3 regions of the Kitasatospora sp. NPDC056651 genome follow, and region 3 is predicted to be linked to each of the others. Evidence: riboswitches for the same ligand, from Rfam matches in the RefSeq annotation. Region 3 holds a riboswitch; each other region holds the start of a gene.
The links. A riboswitch is a leader RNA that binds a small molecule or an ion and turns the genes downstream of it on or off. The one in region 3 is predicted to bind S-adenosylmethionine.
Positions count from the first base shown of each region.

Region 1 (10,297 bases), on a different contig from region 3:
GATGGACCGCGGCGGCGGCCAGGGCCTCGGCGGTGGTGGTCAGTTGACGGCTGGGCGGGGCGAGCGCGAACGGGGTGAGGGCGATCAGCAGGTCGATCGCGGCGCGCAGCGGCTCCGGCCGCGCCCCGGGTGCGCACTCCGTTCCCGGTTCAAGCTCCGTTCCCGGTTCGGGTCGCGTCCCCGGTTCGAGCTCCGCCGCCGGTTCGGGCCGTGTCCCCGGTTCGGGCCGCGCCGCCGCGCCGTCCTCCGCGACCGTCCAGCCCGCCACCTGCGCGGCCAGCGCGATCGCCCCGGTGCTCTCCGCCTCGGCCCACGTCCGCGCCCCGTCCGGGCCGTCCAGGCGGACGCCCGCACTGAGCGCGGGCCCCAGGGCGCCGGCCGCGGGGTCCCCGGGAACGGCGTGCTGGAAGGCCGTGCACGCGGTGGCCAGCAGGTGGTCCAGCATCCGGTCGCGGGCCGCGACGGCCGCGTCGGGGTGGTCCGGACGGCGCCGGGCGTACGCGCGCAGCAGGTCGTGGAAGCGGTAGCGACCGGGGAAGGGCGACTCCATCATCGCCACGTCCACCAGGGCCTCCAGCAGGTCCTCGGCGTCGTACTCGTCCAGGTCCAGCAGCGCCGCCGCCGCCTCCAGCCCGAGGTCCGGGCCGTCCACCGAGGCGGCCAGCCGGAAGGCCCGGGCCTGGGCGGGCGTCAACTGGCGGTAGCTCAGCTCGAAGGCGGCCTCCACCTCCAGGTCGCCGATCCGCAGCTCGTCGATCCGCCGGCGCTCGACGGCCAGCCGGCGGCCCAGCGTCTGCACCGTCCAGCTCGGCCGGGCGGCGAGCCGGGCCGCCACGATCCGCACCGCGAGCGGGAGGTGGCCGCAGACGAGCAGCAGCTCCCGCGCGGCCTCCTCCTCGGCGGCCAGCCGCTCGGCGCCGATGGTGCGGCCCAGCAGTTCGAGCGCCTCCTCGGGTTCGAAGACGCCGAGGTCGGCCTGGACGGCGGCGGGCAGCCCGGACAGCCGGGTGCGGCTGGTGGTGAGCACGGCGCAGCCGACCGCGCCCGGCAGCAGCGGTCTGATCTGCGCGGTGTCGTGGACGTTGTCGAGCACCAGCAGCAGCCGCCGCCCGTCGACCACCGAGCGGAAGAGCGCCGAGCGGGCGTCCAGCCCGTCCGGCACCGCGTCGGCCGGTACGCCGAGCGCCACCAGGAACCCGCTGAGCACCGCCTCCGGATCGGCCGGGGTGGCGTCGGCGCCCCGCAGGTCGGCGTGCAACTGCCCGTCCGGGTAGGCCTCGCGGACCCGGTGGGCGACGTGCAGGGCGAGCGCGGTCTTGCCGACCCCGCCCATACCGACCACGGTCGCGATCACCAGCGCCTGCCGCCCCGGGGCGCCCAGGGCCTGGCCCAGCCGCTCGACCAGGCCCGTACGGCCGGTGAAGTCGGCGGCGTCGGGCGGCAGTTGGGCGGGCCTGGGCGGCGGCGCGGCAGGTGCGGAGGGCGTGGCGGGGGCCTCCGGCGCCGCGCCGGCGGCCGGCGGTTCCGGCGGCTCGGCCTGCGGCTCGGCCGGTTCCGTGAGGCCGAAGCGCAGTGCGACGGGCGGCGCCGGGGCGAGTGCCGGGTCGCCCTCCAGGATCCGCTGGTGCAGCAGATCCAGCTCCGCCCCGGGCGCCACCCCCAGTTCGTCCAGGAACAGCTGGCGCGCGCCGCGGAACACCGCCAGCGCGTCCGCCTGGCGCCCGGCCTGGTACAGGGCGCGCATCAGCAGCCCGTACGCCCGCTCGTGCAGCGGGTGCTCGGTGGTCAGCGAGGTCAGCTCCGGGATGCAGCGGGAGAACCGCCCCAGCGCGAGGTCCAGCGAGATCCGCTCCTCCAGCAGGGTCAGCCGCAGTTCCTCCAGCCGCTGCCGCTGCCGCTGGGCGAACGGGCCGGGGATGCCGGTCAACGGCTCGCCCTGCCACAGCTCCAGCGCCTGGTTCAGCAGGTCGCGCGCCTGCTGCGGCTCCCCGGCGGCCGCCGTCCGCTCGGCCTGCGCCGCCAGCTCCTCCGCCCGCGCCGCGTCCACGGCGTGCTTGGGCAGCACCAGCCGGTAGCCGTCCCCGACCGAGGTCAGCACGTTCGGCGCGTCCGGCCCCTCGCCGTGGAGGATCTTGCGCCACCGCCAGGCGTACGTGCGCACCGTCGTCATCGCGGTGCTCGGCGGCTCCTCGCCCCACAGGGCGTCGATCAGGTCCGTGGCGCTCGCGCCGTGCCCCGGACGGAGCAGCAGCACCGCCAGCATCGCCTGCTGCTGCGGACTGCCGACCTTCAGCACGGTGGAACCGCGCTGCGCCCGCATCAGTCCCAGCACGGAGAACCGGAAATCACCCATCCTGCACCTGCCCGCCTCGTGTGCTCGCCCCCGCACGCGCACGTGCCACCCCCGAAATGATGAGTCCCTATCAACCCACGGCACCAGCCGAGCTGTCGAGGGATCGTCGACCCGACGGTGATCGGGTGTTGATCGACCGTCACCACAATCACTGGTGTGGCACCCGAGTCGGCCCGGCACGATCCGCGGGGCTCGCCACACCCCGGTCGCCCTGCCGCCGTCCGGGCGACCACCACGGCCCTCGGAGACGGAGCCCATGAACACCGACCTGCTCTACCGGCTGCTCGACGTCGACCCGGCCGCCGGACCGGGCGAACTGCTCCACCGCGCCCGCGCCGACCGCGACCTCCCGTACCTGGTGCTCGCCGCGCTGGCCCGGGAGGGCGTCCGGATGGGCCGGCACGCCCGGGCCGAGCTGCGGCGCGCCCGCGACCGGGCCGACTGTTACGCCCGCCTCGCCCGCCGACTCGCCGACGCCACCGGGGTCCGCCCGATCCGCGGCCTCCCGCTGGCCGGCCACTACCCGCCCGAGCTGCCCCGGCCGCTGGGCGAGCTCAGCCTCGTCAGCCCCACCGAGGCCGCGCTCTGGCAGGCCGTGAACCGGCTGGTCACCGAGCACCCGGTGGAGTCCGTGGAGGTCAGCCTGCTCGGCGAGCGCCCCCGGCACACCGCCGTCACCCTGCGCTGGCCGGCCGAGGACCCGCTGCTCGACCCGTGGTACCAGGTGCGGGTCGCCACCGCCGCGCTCACCGGCGACCTCGCCACCGTCCCGGTCCGCCCCTACCTCGCCGCCGACGACCACGTCGAATGCCTGATCGCCCTCGCCGAGGACGGCTTCGGGCGGCCCTTCCGCGCGGCCGACGTGATCGACGTCGCCCAGCTGGCCGGGCAGCCCTTCGAACCCGTCGAGACCGCCGCCGTGGTCGCCGCCTACCGCCTCGCCCCGGAGACCGCCGCGCTCCTCGACCTCGCCGCCGAACACGTGCCGCTCGGCCCCCTGCGGGAGGTGCGCACCGCCCTGGAGAGCGAGATCGAGCCCGAACTCCGCCGCCGCCGCACCTCCGCCGGCCCGCCCCGGCCGCGCCACGGCACCCTGCTGCGCCGCACCGTCACCCGCTACCAGTGGGACGAGGCCCTGCTCCTGCCCGCCGGAGCCGCCACCCTGCTGCTCACCCCGGTCGCCGACTACCTGCTCGCCCCGGAGGGCACCCGGCCGACGGCGCCCGAGCGCACCGCGGCCCTCGCCGCCCTGCACGCCTGGGACGCCACGGCCCCCGGCGGCGCCGGCCAGGACTCCCGGGCCGGCCTGACCGAGCCGCGTCCCCGCTGAAACAGTGCTGGTCAGAGCCGTGGTCAGGGCCGGGGACAGGACCGTGGTCAGGGTCCTGGCCGGCGCACGGTGGAAGGGGCGCCGTTTGGCGAGGCGCCCGGAGCTGGGTATCGTTCGTCGCGAATCATCCAGAGGGGTGGAGGGACCGGCCCTACGAAGCCCCGGCAACTCCCCGATCGACCCGGCGTCCGAAGTACACGCCGTGCCGTCCGGGGTCAGTGCCAACTCCGGCCTGTCGCCAATGTGGCGCGGGAAAAGATGAGGAGACACGGTGCTCTCTGTGCTGTCCTTCGCCCGGGCGCTGACCGCCCCGGCCCTTCCGCGTACCCGTCTCGTGCCCGGCGCAGGCAATCGGCCGACTTCTCCGGCCCGTCCTCGCTGACCACCCCCGGCTCCCGCCGGGAGCCGCCGTGAGCAGGACCACCCACTGCTCGCGGGCACTGAGACTGGAGTACCCATCCATGGAGAACACGAGCGGCGTCGGCGTGCTCGACAAGGTCACCACGATCCTCGGCATCCTGGAGGCCGGCCCGGCCACCCTGGGCGGACTCGTCACCGCCACGGGCATGGCGCGCCCCACCGCCCACCGGCTGGCGGTCGCCCTCGAACACCACCGGCTGGTCACCCGTGACATGCAGGGCCGGTTCGCCCTCGGCCCCCGGCTCACCGAGCTCTCGACGGCGGCCGGCGAGGACCGGCTGCTGGCCGCCGCCGGCTCGGTCCTCACCCACCTGCGCGACATCACCGGGGAGAGCGCCCAGCTCTACCGCCGCCAGGGCGAGGTCCGGATCTGCGTGGCCGCCGCCGAGCGGCTGACCGGCCTGCGCGACACCGTGCCGGTGGGCGTCACGCTGCCGATGAAGGTCGGCTCCGCCGCGCAGATCCTGCTCGCCTGGGAGGAGCCCGAGCGCCTCCACCGGGGGCTGCAGGGCGCCCGGTTCACCGCCACCGCGCTGAGCGGGGTACGGCGCCGGGGCTGGGCCCAGTCCATCGGGGAGCGGGAGCCGGGCGTCGCCTCCGTCTCCGCGCCCGTGCGGGGCCCGTCGAACCGGGTGGTGGCCGCCGTCTCCGTCTCCGGCCCCATCGAACGGCTCACCCGCCACCCGGGCGCCCAGCTCTCCCAGGCCGTCCTGGAGGCGGCCCACCGGCTCACCGAGGCCCTGCGCAACCCCTGACCGGGTCGGCGCGCGGGCGGACCTGCCGGGCGGACCTGCCGGGCGGCCCTCCCGGGCGGCCCGACCGCCGGGCCGCCCGGGCCCGCGGGGACACGAGCGCGCGTCCCGCCCCTCGCATCCGACCTCTGGGCAGTAGCATCGCTTCAAACCTCTTTCGAGCTACTTTCCGGTAATTCAGCGATGGCCCGGACGGGCGCCAACGGGAAGGCCGTCCAACGGCGTTGGGGGAGATGTGACCGTCGTCGCCGCCGTGGTCCGCTCCACCCGGGTCCGGCCGCGCTCCGCCGCGGACCTGCTGGCGGAGGCGGTCGCCCGGGCCGGGCTCTGGGAGCGGCTCGCCGAGCGGGCCGGCGGCGATCCGGCGGCGGTCCCGGTGCTGCTGACCCCGGGCGCCTCCGCCTACGGCGACCCGGCGACCGCCGTCGGCACCGCCCTGGTGGAGCACCTGATCGACCTGCTGTACGACCGCGGCTACCACGACGTCACCGTCGGCGCCGCCCGCTGCGGCCCGGACACCTGGCTGGCCGGCCCCGGGCTCCTCGAAGCGTGCCGCCTGCTCGGCTACCGCGAACGCACCCCGCGCGGCAACGCCTACCGCCTGGTGGACCTCTCCGCCGAGGTCGAGCCGGCCGAGTTCCCCGAATCCGCCGTACTGCACGGCAGCGGGATGGCGCGCAGCTGGCTGGAGGCGGGCTTCCGGATCAACATCGCGAAGAACTGCACCCACCCGGAGTTCGGCTACGCCCTGTGCCTGGCCAACCTGTTCGGCGTGCTCCCGCAGGACGACAAGCACCACCACTACCGCGCCCGCCGCGACGGCGCCGAGGTCCTCGTCGACCTGCTGGGCGCCTACCCGCCGGACTTCCACCTGATCGACGCGGTGGTCAGCAGCCACGGCTGCGCCGGGGCGCAGGTCGGCCGCCCGCTGCGGACGGACACCGTGATCGCCGCACCGGACGGCGTCCTCGCCGACCTGGTCGGCGCGCTGCTGATGGGCGTCGACCCCGTCTCCTCGCCGCTCAACGCCCGGGTGCTCAGCGACCGCGGCCTGCCCGACGCCTACCGGATCGACGGCGACCTGACGCCCTACCCGGGCTGGCGCAACCCACCGCGCTCCCTGGTCGAGGCGGTACGCCGGCTCGCCCCCGACGGGCGCGCCCACCGGCTGTTCAGCATCGCCGCCTGGCAGGTCGCCCCCGGCACGACGGAGGTCACCGACCCGGCGCTCGCCCGGCTCTCCCGCCTCCTCACCGCGCTGATCCGCGCCGCCGACACCAACCCGGCCGCCACCGCCACCCTGTGCGCGATGGTCGGCGCCGCGGCCTCCGCCTCCTCCACCGTCCGCGCCTGGCGGACCGGCAACGCCAAGGACGCCCTGCGGCGCCGGGACGTCTCCCTCGCGGTCGACCCGGCGGCCTACACCCACCAGGACTTCGACCGGATCACCGCCCTGCTGCGGCCGCTGGAGACGGTGATCGACGCGCTGCCCGCCGACGCCTGGCAGATGCGCTGGCAGCACGTCGGCCACTCGATCCTGTTCGGCTGCGAACGCACCGTCAACGCCCCGTACCCGGAGTTCGTCCGGCGGGTCGACATCAGCCGCTCCATCAGCTACATGACCGACTACCTCGGCGGCCGCGTCCACGTGGTGACGCGCGACGACCAGGGCCGGCCGACCCGCCAGATCGAGCGCAACCTCTACCTGGCGCAGCCCAACTACCTGGCGTACTACGGCGGTCCGCCCATCGACGTGTGCAAACTGGAGTCCGTCGACTACGGCGAACGGCGGCAGCGGATCTCCTGGCGCACGGTCCGCAGCCCCAACGGCTCCGCCGCGTACGACGACGGCTCGGTGGTCTTCCTCCCCGCCGACGGCGGCGCCCGCACCCGCATCGTCGTCCGGGTGCGCCAGCGCTTCACCCTCCCGCTGACCTGGCAGGTCTTCCGCCCCGAAACCCGGCCCAAGCTCAGGGACCCGCTGGTCCAGGACTCCTACCAGCGCTTCTTCACCCGCACCCTGGACAACTTCGAGGCCCAGTACGAGGGACGCCCCTACCGGATCGGCCGGCCCTGGGAGGAGTTCGACGACCTGGAGGCCGCCGAACTGCCCACCCAGCGGCTGACCGAGGCCGCCCGGCTGGTGCGCACCGTCGCCTCCCAGGCCCTCACCCAGACCCTGACCGTGCCGACCCCGCCGGGACGCCTGGGCCCGGACGGCTTCTGGCACGTCGCCCCCGGCGACGTCCCGACCCGCTCCCCGCTGCTGGGCGAGTTCCGCGAGGCGCTGCGCCCGGCGGTCACCGGCTTCTGGGCGGGGCTGCGCGAGGCCGCCGCCCGGGACCGGCGATCGAGGCAGGCCCCGTGAGGGCATGCGTGACCGGCGCCAGCGGGCTCGTCGGATCCCAGGTGGTGCGCGCGCTGCGCGCCGCCGGACACGAGCCGCGGGCACAGGTGCGCCGCAGCAGCGACCTGCGCCAACTGCACGGCCTGGACGTGCCGTTGGTGAACGCCGACCTGCGCGACCCGCCCAGCCTGCGGGACGCGTTCGAGGGCTGCGACACCGTGTTCCACTGCGCCGCCGTCTTCTCCTACTGGGACACCAGCCGGGAGGAACTGACCAGGGCCAACGTCGAGGGCACCCGCGAGGTGCTGCGGGCGGCGGCCGAGGCCGGCGTCCGGCGGGTGGTGGTCACCTCCTCCTCCATCACCTGCGGCTCCTCCGGTGGACCGGTGGCCCGGAACGAGGAGGGGATGCCCGGAGACGAATACCTGCCGGACTACTTCGTCACCAAGCTGGAGCAGGAACGCACGGCCTTCACCCTCGGCACCGAACTCGGCCTGGAGGTGGTGGCGGCCTGCCCGACCATCGTCGTCGGCGGGCCGGACTGGCGGCTGGTGCCCAGCAACGCGCTGATCACCCGGTACCTGGCCGACGCGCTGCGCACCACCTACCCGGGCGGCTGCAACATCGTCGCCGTCCGGGACGTCGCGGCCGGCCACGTGCTGCTCGCCGAACGCGGCCTGCCCGGGGAGCGCTACCTGCTCGGCGGTGAGAACTGGGCGTGGCGCACCATCCACCAGACCGTCTCCGAGCTGTGCGGCACCCGGGGACCGTGGGCCACCGCGAGCCACACCGGCGCGTACCTGGCGGCGACGGTGGGGGAGATCCGCGCGGTGCTGACCGCCCGGGCCCCGGCGACCACCCGGGCGGAGGCCCGGACGATGGGGCGCTTCTACTGGTACCGCCACGACAAGGCCGCCGCCCTCGGCTACCGGCCGCGCCCGGCCCGGCAGGCGCTGGTGGAGGCGCTCGGCTGGCTGCTGACCAGCCCGCACGTGCCGGACCGGATCCGGGCCGGGCTGCGGCCGCACCCGGAGGTGACGGGCGCGCGGGAACTGCTGCCCCGGCCGCTGGAGGAGGGTTGAGCCTCAGGGGGCCCTGAACTCGGGCGTGTCGGTGGTCTTCGGGTGGACGTCGCGCGTGTGGTGCGTGCCGCGCCCGCCGCGCCGCCGCCGGCGCCGTCTGCGCTGCCGGTCCGGCCGCGAGGCCCCGTCACGCTCGGTGGTGGGATGGTGGTGGCCGTCCGTGCCGTAGTGGATGTCCGTGGTCTCGTGGGTGTCCGTGGTCCGGTGGACGTCCGCCTCGATGTGCTCGCCCCGCGCGGTCCTGCGGAGGTGGTCCCGCAGGCGCTGCTCGTGCCACCGGGTGACCTCCGCGACCTGCCGGGCGTAGTCGATGCCGAGCCCGCCCAGCTCCAGGGAGAACTTGAGGTCCTCGTCGGCGACGAACTTCCAGTACTCGCTGTAGACCTCCCCCCAGGCCAGCCGGCCGGTGGCCAGCCCGGCCATCAGCTCCGCCGTGTCGCCCCACATCGCGGTCTGGAGTTCGGCGACCGTGATCGCGGTGGACCGGAGGTGCTCCCAGCCCGCCTGGAGTTCGTCGTTCAACTGTTCCGGGGTCTTGGGAGACATGGCCAACTCCTCAGTTGGGACTGCCGGTTGCGGTGCGGTCCGGCAGCGGGCTCAGCAGCGTGCTGTGGTGGAACCCCAGACGGGGATCGGTCCAGACGGGCAGTTCGGGAAGGTGGGCGCGCAGCTCCGGCATCTCGACCCGCAGCCGCACGGTGTTGGCCGGGTAGTCGTACACGGTGATCGTGTTGAGCCCCCGGTTGGCGGTGAACAGGAGACTCTGGTCGGCGGACAGCTGGCAGGCGTAGACCCCGTCGACGAGCGTGCCCCGGGTGACCCGCAGGGCGCCGAGGAAGTGCTTGCTGCTCGGGCCGGGCGACCCCCGGGTGAAGGCGTCGGTGACCTGTTTCGCCGCCTGCCGGGCGGAGCGCAACTGCTCTGCCACGCCCGGGCGTTGGTCGATGACGCGGGAGGAGGCGAAGTCGGCGAGGTCGATCATCACGATGGTGCTGCTGCCGCCGTTGCAGTAGATCAGCTCGCGGTCGGACACACAGACGTCCGAGTTGATGTGCGCGGGGAAGTTCTGGCCGGCCGCCCAGTGGCGCAGGATCTGCCCGGTCTCGGCGTCGATCTCGTACACGTACTCCTTGAAGTAGGCCATCGCCCACTCGTGCCAGTCCCGGCCCTCCTGGGGGAGAACGCGGAAGGAGAGCGCGTAGAAGCGGTCGTCGCTCGGGTGGCAGGCCACGTGCCAGCAGGTCGTGGGCAGGGCGACCCGGCGGGCGACGCGCTTCTCCAGGTCGAAGATGCCCACCTCGGCCGCCTCGCCCCGGCCCGGGTGGTCCATGCCGCCGTAGACGAGGAAGCGGCCGGAGGCGGTGCGCTTCATGGCGTGGGGGAGCTTGAGCCGGTGGTCGCCGATGCGCCGGGCCTCGGTGGGGCGGTCGAGGTCCATCAGCCACAGGCCGTCACCGATCGCGGTGATCCCGTGGGTGCCGTCCAGCCACACCATGTGGGTGCTGCTCTTGATGGCGGCGTCCGGGGGCTCGAAGCGCAGGGCGGACACGCGCTCGCTCTCGTCCAGCGACTGGACGTCGTAGAACAGGAGTTGCTGCCCGGCGTTGCCGAGGAACCCGAACTTGTGGTCCGGGGTGATGCTGACGGCGTGGCCGCCGGCCACCCCGTCGTAGTACTGGATCCGGTACGCGTACTCCCCGCTGTCGGGGTTGTAGCGGAACACGCACACGCCGGCCGCGCCCTCCAGGCCGTTCATGCCGTTCCCGTCCAGGGCGATGTGGAAGGCGTAGGGGTAGGTGACCATCTGGTTCGTGTCCTCCATTGATCATCGTAGGAGGGGCGCGGGTTGATCGCATGCGGGGCCGCTCCGGGGGGTGCGTATGCGACCCATGTGTGCGAACCTGATGAAGGGGCCAGGTAATCGAATCGTTACACTGGGTGGCTGCCTTTCGGTAGCCATGGAAATCGCTCAAGGAAAGGCAGGCTGATCCCTATGATGCCCGCACAACCGAC
Region 1 is NZ_JBHTWX010000048.1:11,435-21,731, forward strand. It holds gene ACFRAR_RS19885 (BTAD domain-containing putative transcriptional regulator) at 1-2,353, opposite strand, end outside; gene ACFRAR_RS19890 (hypothetical protein) at 2,610-3,683, shown strand; SAM riboswitch class I at 3,805-3,948, shown strand; gene ACFRAR_RS19895 (IclR family transcriptional regulator) at 4,145-4,858, shown strand; gene ACFRAR_RS19900 (DUF362 domain-containing protein) at 5,091-7,223, shown strand; gene ACFRAR_RS19905 (NAD-dependent epimerase/dehydratase family protein) at 7,232-8,284, shown strand; gene ACFRAR_RS19910 (hypothetical protein) at 8,288-8,830, opposite strand; gene ACFRAR_RS19915 (hypothetical protein) at 8,841-10,106, opposite strand; gene ACFRAR_RS19920 (hypothetical protein) at 10,278-10,297, shown strand, end outside.
Region 1: another riboswitch for S-adenosylmethionine. It lies ahead of ACFRAR_RS19895 (IclR family transcriptional regulator); the one in region 3 lies ahead of ACFRAR_RS08515 (aminotransferase class V-fold PLP-dependent enzyme).

Region 2 (10,297 bases), on a different contig from region 3:
TGAGGTGGGGGTGGACCAGGTCCGCGGAGGCCTTGAGGCGGTGGGTGCGGTCGAGGCGTTCGAGGGCGGTCCGGTAGATGGTGGCGGCCATCCGGCCGAGGGCCTGGCCGTCCTGGTGGCGGTGGTGGCGGACGCCGACGTCCACCTGGGCCAGCGCGTCCAGGCCGGCCAGCTCCAGGGCGTCGACCAGCAGTCCGAGCTCGACGCCGTAGCCGGTGGGGAAGGGCAGCCGTTCGAGCAGGGAGCGGCGGGCCGCGTACTCGCCGCCGAGGGGCTGGACGAAACCGGCGAGTTCCGGCCAGTGGAGGTTGAGCAGGGGCCGGGCGACGAGTTCGGTGACCCGGCCGCCGCCGGCGGGCAGCACGGCGCCCTCCGACTCCAGCGGGCGGTCGTACATGGCCTTGACCAGCTGGATGGACTCGTCGGTCAGCAGCGGGCCGACGATGCCGGAGACGAAGGCCGGGTCGAACTCGCGCAGGTCGGCGTCCACGAAGCAGACGATGTCGCCATGGGTGACCAGCAGCGAGCGCCAGAGCACCTCGCCCTTGCCGGGGACGGCGGGCAGCCGGGGCAGGATGGCGTCGCGGTGCTCGACCCGGGCGCCGGCCTCGGCGGCGACGGCGGCGGTGGCGTCGGTGGAGCCGGAGTCCACCACGACGAGTTCGTCGACCAGCGGGAGGCGTTCCATCAGCTCGCGGCGGATGGTGCGGACGATGTCGCCGACGGTGGCCTCCTCGTCCAGCGCGGGCAGGACCACGCTGACGGTGCGGCCGGTGCGCTCCTTGGCGGCGAGGAGGGTGCTCACCGGCCGGTCGGCCGCGCTCCAGGAGCGGCGGCGCAGCCAGGACGCCGCCTGCGGGAGGAGCTCGGGGGTCGGTTCGGCGGGCACGGGAGTCTCCTCGGCGGGGTCGGGTGGAACGGGTCATCTCGCGTGGCGGACAGTCCCGTTCATGGGTTGACGCCTTCGGATACAGTCTTCGTACAGCGGTCGGACCTTCGCACGCCGGGGTCACCGTTGAGCGCCACCACAATTTCACAAGCTCATCCAGAGGGACTGAGGGAACGGCCCGTTGACGTCCCGGCAACCTTCTCGCCCGGCCGTCGTCACGGAGGCCTCCGGCGGGACAGGTGCCAATTCCGGCCTGTGGCGCGACCGTGCCACGGGGAAGATGAGGAGAGAGGCCTCGCCATCATGGCTCTTGACACCGCCGCACCCGTTTCCGTGGACCTCGGCCCCGCCGCCGCCCTGTCCTGTCGGGAGTGCGGCACCCGCTTCCCGCTCGGCCCCAGCTTCGCCTGCCTGGAGTGTTTCGGCCCGCTGGAGATCGCCTACGAGTTCGGCAGCGAGGGCGCCGAGGAGCTCCGCAAGCGGATCGAGGCCGGTCCCGCCTCCATCTGGCGCTACGCGCCGCTGCTGCCCGTCCCGGCCGACGTGGCCTCCAAGCCCAACCTGAACCCGGGGTGGACCCCGCTGGTGAAGGCGGACAACCTGGGCCGGGAGCTCGGTTTCACCGCCCAGCTGCACGTCAAGGACGACTCGGGCAACCCGACGCACTCGTTCAAGGACCGGGTGGTCGCGTGCGCGATCGAGGCGGCCCGGGCGTTCGGCTACACCACGCTCTCCTGCTCCTCCACCGGCAACCTGGCCGGCGCGGTGGGCGCGGCCGCGGCCCGGGCCGGATTCCGGTCCTGCGTGTTCATCCCGCACGACCTGGAGCAGGGCAAGGTCGTCATGGCCGGGGTGTACGGCGGCGAGCTGGTCGGCATCGAGGGCAACTACGACGACGTGAACCGCTTCTGCTCGGAGCTGATCGGCGACACGGCCGGCGAGGGCTGGGGCTTCGTCAACGTGAACCTGCGGCCGTACTACGGCGAGGGCTCGAAGACGCTGGCGTACGAGATCTGCGAGCAGCTCGGCTGGCGGCTGCCGGAGCAGATCGTGATCCCGATCGCCTCGGGCTCGCAGCTGACGAAGATCGACAAGGGCCTCCAGGAGCTGATCAAGCTCGGCCTGGTCGAGGACCGGCCGTACAGGATCTTCGGTGCCCAGGCCGAGGGCTGCTCGCCGGTGTCGGCCGCGTTCAAGGCCGGCCGGGACGTGATCAAGCCGGTCAAGCCGGACACCATCGCCAAGTCGCTGGCGATCGGCAACCCGGCCGACGGCCCGTACGTGCTGGACATCGCCCGCCGCACCGGTGGCGCCGTGGAGGACGTCACGGACGCCGAGGTCGTGGCGGCGATCCGGCTGCTGGCGCGGACCGAGGGCATCTTCGCCGAGACCGCGGGCGGGGTGACCGTCGGCGTGCTGAAGAAGCTGGTGGAGACCGGTCAGCTGGATCCGGCCAAGGAGACCGTCGCGATCAACACCGGCGACGGCCTGAAGACCCTGGACGCCGTCTCCGACGCCGGGATGACCGCCGTCATCCGCCCGACGCTGGACGCCTTCCGCGCCGCCGGCCTCGCGTCCGCCTGAACCACCCGCCCCCCGCAAGGAGAGTCATGAGCGCCAACGTCCGCATCCCCACCATCCTGCGCACCTACACCGGCGGCGCCGCCGAGGTGACCGCCGAGGGTGCCACCCTGGCCGAGGTCATCGCCGACCTGGAGAAGAACCACCCGGGGATCTCCGCCCGCATCCTGGACGACACCGGCAAGCTGCGCCGTTTCGTGAACGTCTACGTGAACGACGACGACGTGCGTTTCGACGAGGGCCTGGCGACCGAGATCAAGGACGGTGCCGGCGTCTCGATCATCCCGGCGGTGGCCGGCGGCTGCTGAGTCTTCGCGAGAACCCGCGGTCGCCCGCGCGTACGGAATTCGGCTCTCCGTGCGCGCGGGCGACCGTCGGCATTCCGGCGGGAATATTTCCGGGTCGAGTCGGAGTAGAGTGTGGCTCGGCTGGGAACAGGGATTCCCTTTCGGCCCGTGCGGTGCTCAGCCCCAGGGCGTTCGGCCGGTGAGACCGGCCCGTGAAACATGTCAGGCTGCTGTCAGAATTCCGGCGGACATTTGAGTAATTCGTCCGCTATGTCCGGCGTGAAATGCCGAGAACATTCCGATTCGGCCCGTACTGTCCCTTGACGCCCCGGCGGAATTACCGGTGGCTGGCTCTGTTGCAGAGGGCGTCGATCCGGATACATTCAGCGGCGGTCGACGCAATCACCCGCTCGACGGAAGCCGCCTGGCGTCCTGAACGGTGGGTTGCGGCGTGCACGGCTGCGCCCAGGGGGGGTTCCCCGGGCCGGCCTTCAACCAACCCGGGCCCGCGACCTGCGGGCGCGTGAAGGGCCAGCACAGCACTAGGGGAGTTCGGAATGGCTCAGGGCACCGTCAAGTGGTTCAACGCGGAGAAGGGCTACGGCTTCATCGCGGTCGACGGTGGTGCGGACGTCTTCGTCCACTACAGCGCGATCCAGATGGACGGCTACCGCACCCTCGAGGAGGGCCAGCGGGTCGAGTTCGAGATCTCCCAGGGACAGAAGGGCCCGCAGGCGGACATGGTCCGCGCCGCGGTCTGACCCCTTCCGGCTCCAGGAGCTCGGCTCGGCCCCACGGCTGGTGACCACTCGCTTCTCGGCGGGCCCGCGCGACGCGTGTCGTGCGGGCCCGTCGGCGTTCCCGGACGGCTCCGGTGGCGTTCCCGGACGGCTCCGTCGGCGGCTCGCGGATCGGCGGTGGGGCTTGCACTCGACCACCCGGAGTGCTAATCATTGGCGTTAGCACTCACAGTGTGAGAGTGACAGCGGACCGGGTCGGTGAGGCCCCCGGGAGCGGTAGGGGAATGGACCTCCGCGCACCAGGGCCGTCCGTCGCGGGCACCCCTTGGTCCGAGCAGTCGACCGTGTCCCGGAGGACCACTTCTGATGGCCAAGATCATCGCCTTTGATGAGGAAGCTCGCCGCGGCCTTGAGCGTGGCATGAACCAGCTCGCCGACGCGGTGAAGGTCACGCTCGGCCCCAAGGGCCGCAACGTCGTGCTGGAGAAGAAGTGGGGCGCCCCCACGATCACCAACGACGGTGTCTCCATCGCCAAGGAGATCGAGCTCGAGGACCCGTACGAGAAGATCGGTGCGGAGCTCGTCAAGGAGGTCGCCAAGAAGACGGACGACGTCGCGGGTGACGGCACCACCACCGCCACCGTGCTCGCCCAGGCCCTGGTTCGCGAGGGTCTGCGCAACGTCGCCGCCGGCGCCAACCCGATGGCCCTGAAGCGCGGCATCGAGAAGGCCGTCGCCGCCGTCTCGGACCAGCTGCTGGCCCAGGCCAAGGACGTGGAGACCAAGGAGCAGATCGCCTCCACCGCCTCCATCTCCGCCGCTGACACCCAGATCGGCGAGCTGATCGCCGAGGCCATGGACAAGGTCGGCAAGGAAGGCGTCATCACCGTCGAGGAGAGCAACACCTTCGGTCTGGAGCTCGAGCTCACCGAGGGCATGCGCTTCGACAAGGGCTACATCTCCGCCTACTTCGCCACCGACCTGGAGCGCATGGAGGCGACCTTCGAGGACCCGTACATCCTCATCGCCAACTCCAAGATCGGCTCGGTCAAGGACCTGCTCCCGCTGCTGGAGAAGGTCATGCAGAGCGGCAAGCCGCTCGTCATCATCGCCGAGGACGTCGAGGGCGAGGCCCTGTCGACCCTGGTCGTGAACAAGATCCGTGGCACCTTCAAGTCCGTCGCCGTCAAGGCCCCGGGCTTCGGTGACCGCCGCAAGGCCATGCTCGGCGACATCGCCATCCTCACCGGTGGCACCGTCATCTCCGAGGAGGTCGGCCTGAAGCTGGAGAGCGCCGGCATCGACCTGCTGGGCACCGCCCGCAAGGTGGTCATCACCAAGGACGAGACCACCATCGTCGACGGTGGCGGCGACAGCGAGCAGGTCGCGGGCCGCGTGAACCAGATCCGCGCCGAGATCGAGAACAGCGACTCGGACTACGACCGCGAGAAGCTCCAGGAGCGCCTCGCCAAGCTGGCCGGCGGCGTGGCCGTCATCAAGGCCGGCGCGGCCACCGAGGTGGAGCTCAAGGAGCGCAAGCACCGCATCGAGGACGCCGTCCGCAACGCCAAGGCCGCCGTCGAGGAGGGCATCGTCGCCGGTGGTGGCGTCGCCCTGCTGCAGGCCGGTGTCGCGTTCGACAAGCTGGAGCTGGACGGCGACGAGGCCACCGGTGCCAACATCGTCAAGGTCGCGCTGGAGGCCCCGATCAAGCAGATCGCGACCAACGCCGGCCTGGAGGGTGGCGTCGTGGTGGAGAAGGTGCGCAACCTCCCCGCCGGTCACGGCCTGAACGCCGCCACCAACGAGTACGTCGACCTGGTCGCCGAGGGCATCATCGACCCGGCCAAGGTCACCCGCTCCGCGCTGCAGAACGCCGCCTCCATCGCGGCGCTGTTCCTCACCACCGAGGCCGTCATCGCCGACAAGCCGGAGAAGGCCGCCGCGGCCGCCGGCGGCGGCATGCCGGGCGGTGACATGGACTTCTGATCCTGATCTTTCCGATCGGATCGGCTGGTTCCTCGTCCGCGTGGGCGGTTCCCTTCGGGGAGCCGCCCACGCGGCGTTTTCGTCGTTGCCCCGGTCGCGTCGGAGAATGGACGGATGGCTGCTGACGACATCGAGAACGCCCTGCACAACGCGCGGGCACTGATCCTGGCCGACCTCACCGCGCGGGACGTGGCGGACGCCGCCGTCGTCTCGCTGGTGGAGCAGGCCGTGACGCACCGCCGCTGGTGGCTGGAGCAGTGGCCGGACGGCACCGATTACGTCCTCGGACTGGTCGCCCAGGACGTCCAGGACGCACTGCTGGAGGCGTACGGACGCTGGCCGCTGTGCGCCGACTGCGCGGCCGACGGGGACCCGCACGCGCTCGGCGTGGAGCCCGAGCTGGGGCCGGAGCCGCACTGGGTGTGCGGCAAGCGGGGCGTGGTGGTGGCACCGGTGGGGGAGCTCTCCTAGCGGCCGTGTACGGTGCGCGGCATGAAGCGCTGGGTGTGGGGTGTGCTGGGCGGGTGCTGCGGGCTCGGGCTGTGGTGGGGGGTACTGGAGGTGTCGGGGGCCGACCACGACGTGTGGTGGGCCATCGCGGGGCGGGTCCTGTCGGTGACGGGCGGCATGGCCGCCGCGGACCGGCTGAGGGCGCGGTGGAGCTGACGGGCGCGCGGGGGCGGCGTCAGGGGGCGCCGAGTTCGGCGGTCAGGGTGCCGAGTTCGGCCGTCAGGTTGGCGAGGGCGGCCGCGGTGAAGCGGTCGCGGGCGACGGGGCCGCGGTAGAGCGCGGGCAGGGCGAGCAGGTGGCGCAGCACGGCGGCCCGGCCGGCCCGGAAGTCCGGCTCGGGGACGAAGCCGTACTCCTCGCGGACGGCGGCCGCGTACGCCGCGTACGCCTCGGGGGTGCCGCCGAGGACGGCGAGGTCCGCGTCGCAGAGCACCTCGCCGTCGCGGTCGCCGGGGGCCGGGTCGTGGCCGGCGGTGAGCAGGACGAGGCGCTCGACCTCGGCGACCCGCTCGGCGGGCAGGCCGGCGGCGGTCAGCGCGCGGACGGCCAGGGCGGCGCTGCGCTCCTCGTTCTCGGTGCGGTCGGGGCGGTACACGGCGTCGTGGAACCAGGCCGCGAGGCGGACGGCGTCCGGGTCGGCGGCGTGCCCGGCCAGCTCGTCGACGTGGCCCAGCACCGCGCGCAGGTGCGCGACGGTGTGGTACCGGCGCCACGGTTGCGCCCAGCGGCGCAGCAGCTCCCGTCCGTACGGCCCGGGGTCGGCGGCGGCCCCGCAGCGGTGCAGCAGGGCGGTCCAGTCGGCGAGCAGGTCGTCGGTCTCGGTGGGCATGCGGCCCATTCTGCCGGGATCCCGCCGTGGACAGGATATGCCGGTCGGCGATATATGTAGGCGCATGACAGAACGCGCCATGCAGGAGCCGACGCTGCTTCTGCTCACCGCGCTGGCCGATGCCCCGCGGCACGGCTACGCGCTCATCCAGGAGATCTCCGAGATCTCCGACGGCCGGGTCAGGATGCGCACCGGCACGCTCTACGGGGCGCTCGACCGGCTGCTCCAGCAGGGCCTGATCGAGGTCGCCGCCGAGGAGGTGGTGGACGGCCGCGCCCGGCGCAGCTACGCGCTGACCGCCGACGGCCGGGGGGCGCTGGCCGCCGAGGCCGAGCGGCTGCGGGCGGTGGCCACCGAGGCCGAGCGCCGACTGTCCGTCTCCGTCGTCGCGGTCCGTCCGAGGGTCGGGGGGGCCTTCGCATGAGCATGAGCGGCACGACCGTCGCGGTCCGGACCGCGCTGGCGCTCTACCCGGGCCGGTACCGCCGGGAGCGGGGCGACGAGCTGGTCGTCGTCTTCGCCGACACCACGGAGGGCGTGGGCCCGGTCGACAAGGCGCGGGAACTGCTCGACCTGGGTGCGTACGGGCTGCGGATGCGGACCGGGCTGACCTCGACGTCCCGGGGCGGACGGCTGGCGGCGCTGGCCGCGCCGCTGGTGGCCGGGGCCGTCGGCGGGCTGGCGGCGGGTCAGGCGCTGCTGGGCTACCTGGAGGCCGGCGCGTCGCCCGAGGCCTGGGGGACGTCGTTCCTCCTGCCGGACTGGGCGCTGCTGGGGCCGGCGATGCTCTCCGCCGTCGCGGCGCTGGCCGGCCGGTGGTGGGCGGCGAAGCTGCTGGCGGGACTGGCGGCGCTGATGGCCGTGGCGGACCTCGTGCGCGCGGCGCGCTCGCCGGAGACGCTCCAGCCGTTCTGGGAGTTCCTCTACGCCTTCCAGTGGGACGGCCCGTTCGTGATGTGGGCCCTGTTGCTGCTGGCCGCGCCGGGCGACATGCTGCCGGTGCCGACCTGGCGGGAGCGGAGCCTGCTGCTGGCGGCGGCGGTGGCGGCCCCGCTCGCGGCGTTCACGGACAACGTCTACACCAGCTGGTTCCAGCTGGACTCGCAGTGGCGGATGGCGATGGTCGCCGTGCCGCTGCTGATGGTGGTGGCGGTGGTGCGCGACCGGTACCTGGTGGCCGTTCCGGGTCTGGCGGCGCTGCCGTGGGTGTTCAGCGTCAATCTGCACGGGCTGTGGCAGCAGGAGGGCGGGGTCTGGAAGCTGTTGCAGCCGGCCGCGGTGGCGGTGGTGGCGGCCGTGGCGCTGGCGCTGGCGGTCCGTCGGAAGGGGCGGTCCGGGCCGGGCGGGCGGCTGGCGGCCTGAGCGGCGGCCGGTGGCGGCCGGGGGTGGCCGGGGGTGGTCTGGGGGTGGTCGCTTTCGGCCGAAGCTCGCCGGTCCGGGGTCGCCGGGGGTCTTCGGATGTGGCACTCTGTCGAATATGTCTAGACCAATTTTCGAAGTCATCGCGCTGACCCCCCAGGACGCCCAGGCCGCCGAGTCGGGCGGCGCCGACCGGCTCGAACTGGTCACCGACATGGCCGCCGACGGCCTCACCCCGTCCGTCGAGGACTTCGGCCGGATCCGGGCCGCCGTCGGCATCCCGCTGCGGGTCATGCTGCGGATTCGGGACGGCTTCGCCCCCGGCGACGTGGACGAGCTGTGCGCCCGGGCCGCCGCGCTGCGGGCCGAGGGGGCCGAGGAGTTCGTCCTCGGCTTCCTCGACGCCCGGGGCGCCGTCGACCTGGCCACGACCACGGCCGTCGCCGAGGCGATCGCCGGCTGCCGCTGGACCTTCCACCGGGCGATCGACCACAGCGCCGACCGGGCCGCCCTGCGGGCCGCCGTCGGCGCACTGCCCGGCCTGGACACCTTCCTCACCTCCGGCTCCGCCGCCGGGGTGGACGCCGGGCGTGCGGTGCTGTCCGCCGAGCTGGCGCGGGCCGGCGAGCCCGGGTACCGGCAGCGGATCCTGATCGGCGGCGGCCTGCGGGCCGAGCACCTGAAGGAGCTGCGGGCGGAGGGCTTCGACGCCTTCCACGTCGGTGGCGCGGTGCGGGCCGACGGCTGGCTGACGCCGGTCGACCCGGCCAAGGTCGCCGAGTGGCGGGCGCTGATCGACGCCTGATCGACGCCTGGGCGCGGGTCCGAAGGGGCCGGTCCGAGGACCGGCCCCTTCGCGCGCCTCACCCCAACTGCTCCGGCAGCGGCTCGGCGTGCAGCACCGTCAGCCCGGAGACGGCCCGGGTCAGCGCCACGTACAGCCGCCGCAGGCCGGTCCGCTCGTCCGGCTCGCCGGCGATCACCGCGGCCGGCTCGTCCAGCACCACGTAGTCGTACTCCAGACCCTTGGCCAGCGAGGCCGGGACGAGGGTGAGCCGGGCCTCGGCGCTGGTCTCGGCGCCGGGGGAGAGGTACGGCAGCCCGGCCGCGGTCAGCGCCTCGGCGAGCCGCGGGACGCGGGCGTCGGCGGCGATCAGGCCGGTCGAGCCCTCGTGCCCCAGCGCCTCCCGGCAGGCGTCCAGGACGGCCGCCGTGCTCTCCCCGTCCGCGACCTGGCGGATCGTCAGCGAACCGGGGGCCTCGCGGACCGAGGAGGCCGGGGCCAGGCCGGGGGCGATCGCCGGGAGCAGCCGGGAGGCGTACGCGATGACCTCCTCCGGCACCCGGAAGCCCTTGGTCAGCTCCTCGATGTGCGCCTCCGGCTTGCCCAGGTGGCGCAGCGCCTCCGGCCAGCTCGCCGTCGCCCAGGGGGTGGTGCCCTGGGCGAGGTCGCCGAGCACGGTCGCCGAACCGGTGGTGCAGCGGCGGCCGACCGCGCGGTACTGCATCGGGGAGAGGTCCTGGGCCTCGTCCAGCACCACGTGCCCGAGCGAGGGCGTGCGCTGCACCAGGTCGGTCGCCTCGTCCACCAGGACGGCGTCGGCCGGCGTCCAGCGGGCGGTCTTCACCGAGCGGCCGGGCTTGGGCCACAGCACCGCCAGCTGCTCCTCGGGGGTGAGGACGCCGTCGGCGCACTCGGCGAGGAACTCCGGATCGGAGAGCAGCCGCAGGACCAGCTTCGCCGGGTCGACGGCCGGCCAGCACTCCTTGACCACCGCCTTGACCGCGGCGTTGCGGGCCACCGCGTCCTGCACCCGGTCGTCCGGGGCCTCGCCGCCCTGCTCCATCTTCAGCAGCACGGCGTGCGCGATGCGCTGCGGCAGGGCGTCCCTGGCGGCGCCGTAGCGGACCTCGCGGCCCTTCAACTCCTCGATGATCTCGACCAGTTCGTACGCCGGCACGCGCCAGCGGCGGGAGCCGCGGACCACCACGCAGGGCTCGGCGGGCAGCGTGATGCCCGACCGCACCGCCCGCCGCAGCACCTCGGCCATCCGGGCGTCGCCCTTCAGCCGGGCAGCCTCCGGGCCGTCCTCGCCCCGCACCTCGACGTGCC
Region 2 is NZ_JBHTWX010000113.1:6,998-17,294, reverse strand. It holds gene ACFRAR_RS31880 (glucosyl-3-phosphoglycerate synthase) at 1-889, opposite strand, end outside; SAM riboswitch class I at 1,039-1,176, shown strand; gene thrC (threonine synthase) at 1,193-2,473, shown strand; gene ACFRAR_RS31870 (ubiquitin-like small modifier protein 1) at 2,500-2,778, shown strand; gene ACFRAR_RS31865 (cold-shock protein) at 3,315-3,518, shown strand; gene groL (chaperonin GroEL) at 3,864-5,486, shown strand; gene ACFRAR_RS31855 (hypothetical protein) at 5,601-5,957, shown strand; gene ACFRAR_RS31850 (hypothetical protein) at 5,979-6,152, shown strand; gene ACFRAR_RS31845 (hypothetical protein) at 6,172-6,825, opposite strand; gene ACFRAR_RS31840 (PadR family transcriptional regulator) at 6,890-7,249, shown strand; gene ACFRAR_RS31835 (hypothetical protein) at 7,252-8,187, shown strand; gene ACFRAR_RS31830 (copper homeostasis protein CutC) at 8,303-8,989, shown strand; gene ACFRAR_RS31825 (HelD family protein) at 9,048-10,297, opposite strand, start outside.
Region 2: another riboswitch for S-adenosylmethionine. It lies ahead of thrC (threonine synthase); the one in region 3 lies ahead of ACFRAR_RS08515 (aminotransferase class V-fold PLP-dependent enzyme).

Region 3 (10,297 bases):
CGCCGTCCGTGACCAGCTCCCGGACGGCGGTCAGGAAGCGGTCGACGTGCTCGTCCGGAGTCCCGGCGCCGAAGCTCACCCGGATCGCGTTCAGGCTGCGCTCGCCCGGCAGCGAGGGCTCGGGCGCCCCGCACTCGGACGGGGCCACGTCCTCGTCGCCGAGCAGGGTGCGCACCAGCGGGTGGGCGCAGAACAGGCCGTCGCGCACCCCGATGCCGTACTCGGCGGACAGCGCGGCCGAGAAGTGCGAGCTGTTCCAGCCCTGGACGACGAAGGACAGCACGCCCACCCGGGCGGAGTCGGCCCCGAACAGGTTGAGGACCTTGACCTGCGGGATCCCGGCCAGCCCGGCCGTCAGCCGGGCGATCAGCTGCTGCTCCCGGGCCTCCAGCGCGTCGAAGCCGGCCTCGGTCAGCGCCCGGCAGGCCGAGGCGATCGCGTAGGCGCCGATGACGTTCGGCGAGCCGGCCTCGTGCCGGGCCGGACCGGTGTGCCACTGCACGGCCACCGAGCCGTCGGTCTCCCGGGCCACCGTCCGGGTCGCCCCGCCGCCGGCCAGGTACGGCTCGGCCGCGTCCAGCCAGTCCGCCCGGCCGGCCAGCACCCCGGCGCCGAACGGCGCGTAGATCTTGTGGCCGGAGAAGGCGATCCAGTCGACGTCCAGCTCGCGCACCGAGACCCGGTGGTGCGGCGCCAGCTGGGCGGCGTCCAGCACCACCCGGGCGCCGTGCCGGTGGGCGGTCTCGGTCAGCTCGGCGACCGGCCACAGCTCGCCGGTCACGTTGGAGGCGCCGGTGACGCACAGCAGCTTGGGGCCCTCGGGCGCCTCGGCGAGCGCGGCGTCCAGCGCGGCCACCGCCTCGGCCCGCGAGCGCGGCGCCCGCAGGTAGGTGACGTCCAGTCCGGCGTGCGCCCAGGGCAGCAGCGAGGCGTGGTGCTCGGTCTCGAAGGCGAACACCCGGGTGCCGGCCGGAAGGGCGGCGGCCAGCAGGTTGAGCGAGTCGGTGGTGGCCCGGGTGAAGACCACCTGGTCGCCGTCGCGCAGGTCGAGGAACTCCTCGACGGTGCGGCGGCTCTGCTCGAACAGGTCGGTGGACAGCTGCGAGAGGTACCCGGCCCCGCGGTGCACGCTGCCGTAGTACGGCGCGTAGGCGGCGACGTCGTCCCACACCCGCTGGAGCGCCGGCGAGCTGGCCGCGTAGTCGAGCGCCGCGTAGCCGACCTTCTCACCGCTGGCGAGCGGGACCTGGACGTCGGCGCCGAGGACGGCGAGCGGGGCGCAGATTTCGGTGGCGGTGGAAGACATGAGGATGCACTCCTTCTACGGGTGAGGGACCCCGGGAGTGCGATTCGTCCGGTGTCCGCGCTTGTCGCACGGACGGTTTGCCGTGACGACCCGGTCCTCACCCAGGGCACCCCGCCACGGACGGAGGGTTGCCGGACAGCAAGCTGGGGCTTGGCGCTGTCACTCATGACCTGGCGAAGACTCTAGGTCCCGTCCAGCGGGCGGTCAAACGGCCGTCCAGTATCCGGACACAGCATGGAAGCCCGCACCGGCGTACCGGCACGGGCTTCCAAGTACCGTCTCAGGAACGGCTGGTGGCCTCCGACCAGCGCCGCAGCAGGTCCCGCGCCGCGCCGGAGTCGATCGCCTTCGCGGCGCGCTCCATGCCCGCCGCCAGCTGCTCGGCGAGCGGCGCCTCGCCCAGGTCCAGCACCACCAGCGCCGCGGCCGTGTTCAGCAGGACGGCGTCCCGCACCGGCCCGTGCTCGCCCGCCAGCACCCGCCGCGCCACCTCGGCGTTGTACGAGGCGTCCGCCCCGCGCAGCGCCTCGATGCCGACCAGCTCGATGCCGACGTCCCTCGGGTCGAAGGTGGTCTCGGTGACCACCCCGTCGCGCACCAGCCACACCTGCGAGGTGGTGGTGATGGTCAGCTCGTCCAGCCCGTCGTCGCCGCGGAAGACCAGCGCGGTCGCGCCCCGCCGGGCCAGCACCCCGGCGATCAGCCCGGCCAGCCGGGTGTCGAAGCAGCCGATGGCGTGCGCGGTGACCTTCGCCGGGTTGGTCAGCGGGCCGAGGATGTTGAAGGCAGTCGGCACCCCGAGGTCGACCCGCGCGGTGGCGGCGTGCCGCATCGAGGGGTGGAACTTCGCCGCGAAGCAGAAGGTGAGCCCGACCTCCTCGGCCACCTCGGCCACCCGCCGGGCCGACAGGTCCAGCGCCACCCCGAGCTTCTCCAGCACGTCCGAGGAGCCGCTGGTGGAGGAGGCCGACCGGTTGCCATGCTTGATCACCTTGGCCCCGGCGGCCGCCGCGACGATCGCCGACATGGTGGAGATGTTGACGGTCTTGGCCCGGTCGCCGCCGGTGCCGACGATGTCCACCGCCGGGCCGGGGATGTCCAGCGGCTCGGCGTGCTCGTACATCGCGTCGACCAGGCCGCTGATCTCCTCGACCGACTCGCCCTTGGCCCGCAGCGCGACCATGAACCCGGCCACCTGGGCGGGGGACGCCTCGCCGCTCATGATCCGGCCCATCGCCCACGCGGTGGACGAGCGGTCGAGGTCCTCCCCCTTCAACAGCGCCGTCAGGATGTCCGGCCAGGAGCGGACCACCTGCGCGGGGTCGCTACCGCCGTTCGCAGGGTTCACGTTCACCATGGCTGACTCCAGCTGTTGTCGGTTCCCCCGCTCCGGGGGGACGTCCGTACGGATGGAGCCAGCCTATCGAGCGAAGCGGTCGCTTCTCCCCTTGTTCTTCCGACCCTTGTTCTTCCGGCCCTTGTTCTTCCGACGACCGCCGGGGCCGCGGTCAGCGGACCGCCGGAGCGCGCTTCGCCAGCCGGGCCCGCAGCAGGGTGGCCACCGCCTCGGCCAGGGCCACCGGGTCCACCGGGCGGGAGATCGCCGCGTCGGCCCTGCTCCAGGCGGCGAGCCAGGAGTCCTGCGGCCGGCCGATCAGCACCAGCACCGGCGGGCAGCCGTAGATCTCGTCCTTGAGCTGGCGCCCGAGGCCCAGCCCGCCGGCCGGCACCGCCTCTCCGTCCAGCAGGCAGAGGTCCACACCCCCCTTCTCCAGCGCCTTGAGCACCGCGGGGGTGGTCGCGCACTCCAGGTAGGACAGTTCCGGAAGATCCTCGGCGGGCCGACGGCCGAGCGCCGTCAGCACCTGCTCGCGGGTGTTGCGGTCGTCGCTGTAGACGAGGACGGTGAGCGTCTCATCGGTCGTGTACGCCATGGGCCCTGCTCCCTCAAGTGTGATCCGGACCACGTTCGCCTGATCCGGATGCTACTCCCGATCACCCGCCGCCGAGTCCCCCTCGCGCAGGATCCCCCTCGGCCGTCGCGCCCCGGGCTCACCCGCCCGGAGGACGGCCCGTCACCCGACCCCGCCCGGTCCACCCGTACGGCCGACCCGGGGGCGCTCTCCCTTATCTCCCGGGACTGCTCCGACCGTGCAACGACGCGCTGGGCAAGGGGGTCGTAAGCTGCTCCGAGGAACCATCAGAAAAGGGACGCTCCGCTGCTCAGCTCCCGTCCGGACCCTCCACCGGCCGCCAAGCGGGCATACCGCACGCACCGGACACTCCGAGGGACACCCCCCGACGTGAAGACGGAATAAGGGACCGACATAATGTCCGTCGTGGCGACAGCAACAGCAGTAGAAACCGGGCACGCGCACGGATCGGTCAACCGGCCGAACATGGTCAGCGTCGGAACGATCGTCTGGCTCAGTTCCGAGTTGATGTTCTTCGCGGCCCTCTTCGCGATGTACTTCACGCTCCGCTCCGTCAAGGGGCCGGAGTTCTGGACCGAGAAGGCCCACGCCCTCAACGTGCCTTTCTCCTCGGTCAACACCACCATCCTGGTGCTCTCCTCGCTGACCTGTCAGCTCGGCGTGTTCGCGGCCGAGCGCGGTGACGTGAAGAAGCTCCGGGCGTGGTTCATCCTCACGTTCGCCATGGGCGCGGTCTTCATCGGCGGCCAGGTCTTCGAGTACACCGATCTGGTCAAGAAGGACGGCCTGTCGCTGTCCTCCGACCCGTACGGCACGGTGTTCTACCTGACCACCGGCTTCCACGGGCTGCACGTGACGGGTGGTCTGATCGCCTTCCTGCTGGTCCTGGGACGGACGTACGCAGCCAAGCGCTTCACGCACGAGCAGGCCACCGCCGCGATCGTCGTGTCGTACTACTGGCACTTCGTCGACGTCGTGTGGATCGGCCTGTTCGCGACCATCTACCTGATCAAGTAACCAGCTGATCAGGTCGCTGGCCACCGGCTGCGGCCCCCGCCCTCACCGGCGACGGGCCGCTTCTGCCGGTGCCGACGCTCCCACCGACCGACCGCGCGCGCAGCCCTAGACGGGCAGCCTCGTGCCGGCCAGACCGGCCGCCGGGTGCACCCACCAGTCGACCAGATCCTGACACCGGGGTTATTCCGTGAAAAAGCTCTCCGCACGACGGCGCCACCCATTGGCGGCGCTGGTCGTCCTACTTCTCGCCCTGGCGGCAACCGGGGGGCTGTACGCCGCGTTCGCGCCCGCCGACAAGGCGCAGGCCGAGGTCGCCGCGCAGTCGCTCGCGATCGATGAGGGCAAGAAGCTCTTCTCCGTGGGCTGCTCCTCCTGCCACGGCCTGAACGGCCAGGGCAGCAGCGACGGTCCGAGCCTGGTCGGCGTCGGCTCGGCCGCTGTCGACTTCCAGGTCGGCACCGGCCGCATGCCGGCCCAGCAGCCCGGCGCCCAGGTCCCGCGCAAGAAGAACATCTACTCGCAGGGCGAGATCGACCAGCTCGCCGCCTACGTCGCCTCCCTCGGCCCCGGCCCGGTGACCCCGAAGGAGGAGCAGTACACCTCGACCAACCCCGAGGACCTGTCCAAGGGTGGCGAGCTGTTCCGCACCAACTGCGCCCAGTGCCACAACTTCTCCGGCCAGGGCGGTGCCCTGACCAAGGGCAAGTACGCCCCGTCGCTCGAGGGCGTGGACGCCAAGCACATCTACGAGGCCATGCAGACCGGCCCGCAGAACATGCCGTCGTTCCCGGACACCACCATGCCCGAGGAGCAGAAGAAGCAGATCGTGGCCTTCGTCCGCCACACCACCAACGATGAGCCCAACCCCGGCGGTCTCACCCTGGGCAGCCTCGGTCCGGTGACCGAGGGTCTGTTCGGCTGGATCTTCGGCCTCGGCACGCTCATCGCGGTCGCGATCTGGGTCGCCGCCCACACCACCAAGGCCAAGAAGTCATGAGCCACGACATGTCAGAAGAGAAGCTCCCGGAGCCCCACGGCTCCGCCGGCGAGGTCGCCGACCACGGCAGCCCGTTCGCCGACCCGGGCCTGCCGGCCCACGAGCCCCGTCGCACCGACATCGACGAGAAGGCCGCGTCGCGTGCCGAGCGCCAGGTCTCGCTGATGTTCGTGGTCTCGATGCTCGCCACCATCGGCTTCATCGCCTCGTACGTGGCCATCGACCCGGACAAGATCGTCTACATCTTCCCGCTCGGTCACGTCAGCGCGCTGAACTTCGCGCTCGGCCTGACCCTGGGCGTCGCGCTGTTCATGATCGGCGCGGGTGCGGTCCACTGGGCCCGCACCCTGATGTCGGACGTCGAGCTGCCCGCCGAGCGTCACCCGATCGAGGCCTCCGACGAGGTCCGCGCGGACGTCATCGAGCAGTTCAAGACCGGCGCCGGCGAGTCCGGCTTCGGCCGCCGCAAGATGATCCGCAACACCCTGATCGGCTCCATGGCGCTGGTCCCGCTCTCCGGCGTGGTCCTGCTCCGTGACCTCGGCCCGCTTCCCGAGAAGAAGCTCAAGGAGACCGGCTGGAAGGAGGCGACCGAGGCCAAGCCGCTGCCGCTCATCAACATGAACACCATGCAGCCGATGAAGCCCGAGGACATCACCATCGGCTCGCTGACCTTCGCCATGCCGGAGGGCCTGTCCACGCACAGCGAGGACTTCCAGCAGCGGATCGCCAAGGACGCCCTGATGCTGGTCCGCATCGCGCCCGAGGACATCAAGGACGACAAGTCCAAGGATCTGGGTTTCGAGGGCATCCTCGCCTACTCGAAGATCTGCACCCACGTCGGTTGCCCGATCAGCCTGTACGAGCAGCAGACCCACCACGCGCTCTGCCCCTGCCACCAGTCGACCTTCGACCTGGCGGACGGCGCCCGCGTCATCTTCGGCCCGGCCGGCCACCCGCTGCCGCAGCTGAAGATCACTACTGACGAGAAGGGCAACCTGGTCGCCACCGGCGACTTCGCTGAGCCCGTCGGCCCGAGCTACTGGGAGCGTGCTCGATGAGTAGCGCGAGCAGCACCACGACCGGTGCCGCCAAGCCCTCCAGCACGCGTGAGAAGCCCGCCAACAAGTGGGAAGCCGCGGCTGACTGGACGGACGGCCGGGTGGGGATCTACTCCCTCGCCAAGGCCAACCTGCGGAAGATCTTCCCGGACCACTGGTCCTTCATGCTGGGCGAGATCTGCCTCTACACGTTCGTCATCATCATCCTGACCGGTGTCTACCTGACGCTGTTCTTCAAGCCCTCGATGGCCGAGGTCGTCTACGACGGCTCGTACGTGCCGCTCAAGGGCCTCCCGATGTCCGAGGCGTACGCCTCCACCGTGGACATCAGCTTCGAGATCCGCGGCGGTCTGCTGATCCGCCAGATCCACCACTGGGCCGCCCTGGTCTTCGTGGCCGCGATGCTCGTGCACATGCTGCGCGTGTTCTTCACCGGCGCGTTCCGCAAGCCCCGTGAGATCAACTGGGTCTTCGGCTTCCTGCTGCTGGTCCTGGGCATGTTCGACGGCTTCTTCGGCTACTCGCTGCCGGACGACCTGCTGTCGGGTACCGGTATCCGCTTCATGGAAGGCGCGATCCTCGCCGTCCCGCTGGTGGGCACCTACATCCAGATGTTCCTGTTCGGCGGCGAGTTCCCCGGCCACGACATCATCCCGCGGTTCTTCACCATCCACGTGCTGCTGATCCCCGGCATCATGCTCGGCCTGCTGGTCGCGCACCTGATCCTGGTCTTCTACCACAAGCACACCCAGTGGGCGGGCCCGGGCAAGACCGAGAAGAACGTCGTCGGCATGCCGCTGATGCCGGTCTACATGGCCAAGGCCGGTGGCTTCTTCTTCCTGGTGTTCGGCATCATCGCCGCCATCTCGGCGATCGCCACGATCAACCCGATCTGGTCGGTCGGCCCGTACCGTCCGGACCAGGTGTCGACCGACGCCCAGCCCGACTGGTACATGGGCTTCTCCGAGGGCCTGATCCGCGTCATGCCGGGCTGGGAGATCGGCCTGTGGGGCCACACCCTGAACCTGGGTGTCTTCGTCCCGCTGATGATCTTCCCGCTGGTCCTGGTCGCCATCGCGGTCTACCCGTTCATCGAGAGCTGGGTCACCGGCGACAACCGCGAGCACCACATCCTGGACCGCCCGCGCAACGCCCCGGTCCGCACCGCCCTGGGTGCCGCCTGGATCAGCCTCTACCTGGTGCTGCTGATCGGTGGTGGCAACGACCTGTTCGCCACCCACCTGCACCTGTCGATCAACGCGATCACCTACTTCGTCCGCGTCGGCTTCTTCGTCGTCCCGGTCGCGGTCTTCATCATCACCAAGCGCTGGTGCCTCGGCCTCCAGCGCCGTGACAAGGAGAAGGTGCTGCACGGCCGCGAGACGGGCGTCATCAAGCGCCTGCCGCACGGCGAGTTCGTCGAGGTGCACGCCCAGCTGCCGCAGGGCGACCTGCACAAGCTCACCGCGCACGAGCAGAACCAGCCGATCGAGCTGCCGGCCCAGACGGACGAGAACGGCGTGGCCCGCAAGGCCGGCGCCCTCACCCGCGCCCAGGCCAAGCTCTCCCGCGGCTTCTACGGCGAGGGCAGCCAGATCCCCAAGCCGACCTCCGAGGAGCACCACGAGATCACCAGCGGCCACGGCCACCACTGATCCCGTAGGCACCACCGCGTCACCCCGAGGGCCGCTGACCAGAGTTCATCTGGTCAGCGGCCCTCGGGCCTTTGTGTACCCGCCGCCCGCGCCACCAGGAGCCCCCGTGCAGCTCTCCGTCGACCCCGCCTCCGCCACTCCCCCGTACGAGCAGATCCGCGCCCAGATCGCCGAGCGGGCCCGCTCCGGCGAGCTGCCGACCGGGCTGAAGCTGCCCACCGTCCGGGCCCTGGCCGAGGAGCTGGGGCTGGCCGCCGGCACCGTCGCCCGGGCCTACCGCGAGCTGGAGGCGGACGGCGTGGTGGAGACCCACGGACGGCGAGGCACGCTGATCGCCGCCACCGGGGACGCCGCCCACCGGCTGGCCGCCGAGGCCGCCGCCGAGTACGCGGCCCGGGCGAGCCGGCTGGGCCTCTCCGCCGCGGAGGCCCTGGCCGCCGTGGACACCGCCCTGCGACTGGCCTACCAGGAGCGTTAGGGGCCGGCCCGTCAGAGCTCGGGGCGGATCATCCCCGAGGCCGGGGACTGGGAGGCCGGCGCGGTGGTGCTGACGGGCTGTCCGGAGGCACTGTGCTTGAGCCAGTCCGTCCAGCCGACGTTCCAGTCCCCGAAGCCGTTGCCGAAGGGCTCCATCGCGCCGCCGCGGCTGTTCACCACCGTCACCAGGTCCCCCACCCGGGTGTGCTGGTAGAACCACTGCGCGTTCTCGGTGCTCATGCCGGTACAGCCGTGGCTGACGTTCTCCAGGCCCTGCGAGCCGACCGACCAGGGCGCCGCGTGGACGTACTCGCCGCTCCAGGTCACCCGGGTGGCCCACTGCACGTCCAGGTCGTAGGCCTCCGAGCTGCCCGCCGCTATGCCGATGGTCTCCCCGTTCATCCGGACCGACCGCTCCTGCCCGAGCACCACCTTGACGCCGTTGCGGGTGTCGAAGCCGGGCTTGCCGGTGGTGACCGGGATGGTCCGCAGCACCTCGCCGCCGCGCTTGAGGGTGAGCACGTGGGCGGACGCGTCGACCACCGACTCCACCCGCTCGCCGATCCGCAGCTTCAGCGAGCTCCGGTCGCCGCCGTAGAGGCCGTCGGCGATCCGGCTGCCGGTGCCGTCGAAGGCCAGCGAGACGGTCGTACCGGCCGGCCAGTAGTCCTCGGGGCGGAAGTGCAGGTTCTTGTCGTCCACCCAGTACCAGGCGCCGTTGACGGCGGGCTGGGAGCTGACCGTCAGGGCCCGCTCGACCTCCTGGCGGGCCTGCGGGTCCTTGACGTCCTCGGAGAGCTGCACGGTGAGCGGCTGGCCCACCCCGTAGACGCCACTGCCGGAGGAGTCCGGGCCGAGCTTGGCGGTGAGCTGGCGCTGGGCCTCGACGGTGCTGAACTTCGCGGTGGTGTCGCCGCGGCCGCCCTTGCCGTCGTCGGCGGAGATCCGGACGGAGTACGCGGTGGAGGCCTTCAGCCGGCCGGTGGTCTGCCAGCTGCGCTGGTCCTCGGCGAGCTTCCCGGCGACCACCCGGCCGTCCGGTCCGACCACGGTGACGTCGGTGAGCCGACTGCCCTGGACGGCGGTCACGGTGACCGGCTGGGAGGGGTCGGCCTTGCCCTCCGCCGAGAGGTGGACCAGCGGGGCCGCGTCGATCCGGTGCGGTCCCCCGGTGGTGCGGTCGCCCTCCCCCGAGGTGCAGCCGGCCAGCGGGGCCAGTACTGCGAGGGCCAGCGAGATGCCGCCGAGAGCTGCGATTCCGCGTCTGTCGGGCATGACCGCCTCCGAAGGTTTCGCACGATTGATCAGATCGTAGGAACCCGCCCGGGCGAAGCGACATCCGAGGGACCCCCGGTTCACCCACCGGAGTGAGGCCGTCACCCCGGGGGACGCAGCAGGGCCGGTCCCCCCGTGCGGGAGGACCGGCCCTGGTGCCGGAAGCGGAGAACCCTACTGGTTCTGGTTCTCGCCCCGGTAGAACTCGAAGACCCATCCGAAGATGCCGATCAGGATGATCGGAGCGGCCCAGAACATCAGCCACCAGCCGAAGATCACGCCCATGAAGGCGAGCGCGCCGCCGAGCGCGAGCGCGAGCGGCTGCCAGCTGTGCGGGGCGAAGAAGCCCAGCTCGCCGGAGTCGTCCGCGACCTCGGCCTCGGGGTTGTCACCCGCGCCGCTGTCCACCCGGCGGGCGGTGAAGGCGAGGTAGTACCCGATGAAGGCGCAGAGGCCGAAGGCCAGGAACAGCGCCGTGGTGCCGGCCGCCTCGATGCCCTTGTCCGAGTGGTTGGTCCACAGGCCGTAGGTCACGGCCATGGCCAGCACGAAGACGGACAGGCCCAGGAAGATCT
Region 3 is NZ_JBHTWX010000014.1:43,312-53,608, forward strand. It holds gene ACFRAR_RS08515 (aminotransferase class V-fold PLP-dependent enzyme) at 1-1,306, opposite strand, end outside; SAM riboswitch class IV at 1,359-1,477, opposite strand; gene trpD (anthranilate phosphoribosyltransferase) at 1,587-2,663, opposite strand; gene ACFRAR_RS08525 (hypothetical protein) at 2,815-3,240, opposite strand; gene ACFRAR_RS08530 (heme-copper oxidase subunit III) at 3,637-4,257, shown strand; gene ACFRAR_RS08535 (c-type cytochrome) at 4,445-5,254, shown strand; gene ACFRAR_RS08540 (Rieske 2Fe-2S domain-containing protein) at 5,263-6,315, shown strand; gene ACFRAR_RS08545 (cytochrome bc complex cytochrome b subunit) at 6,312-7,970, shown strand; gene ACFRAR_RS08550 (GntR family transcriptional regulator) at 8,077-8,448, shown strand; gene ACFRAR_RS08555 (Ig-like domain-containing protein) at 8,460-9,722, opposite strand; gene ACFRAR_RS08560 (cytochrome c oxidase subunit 4) at 9,897-10,297, opposite strand, start outside.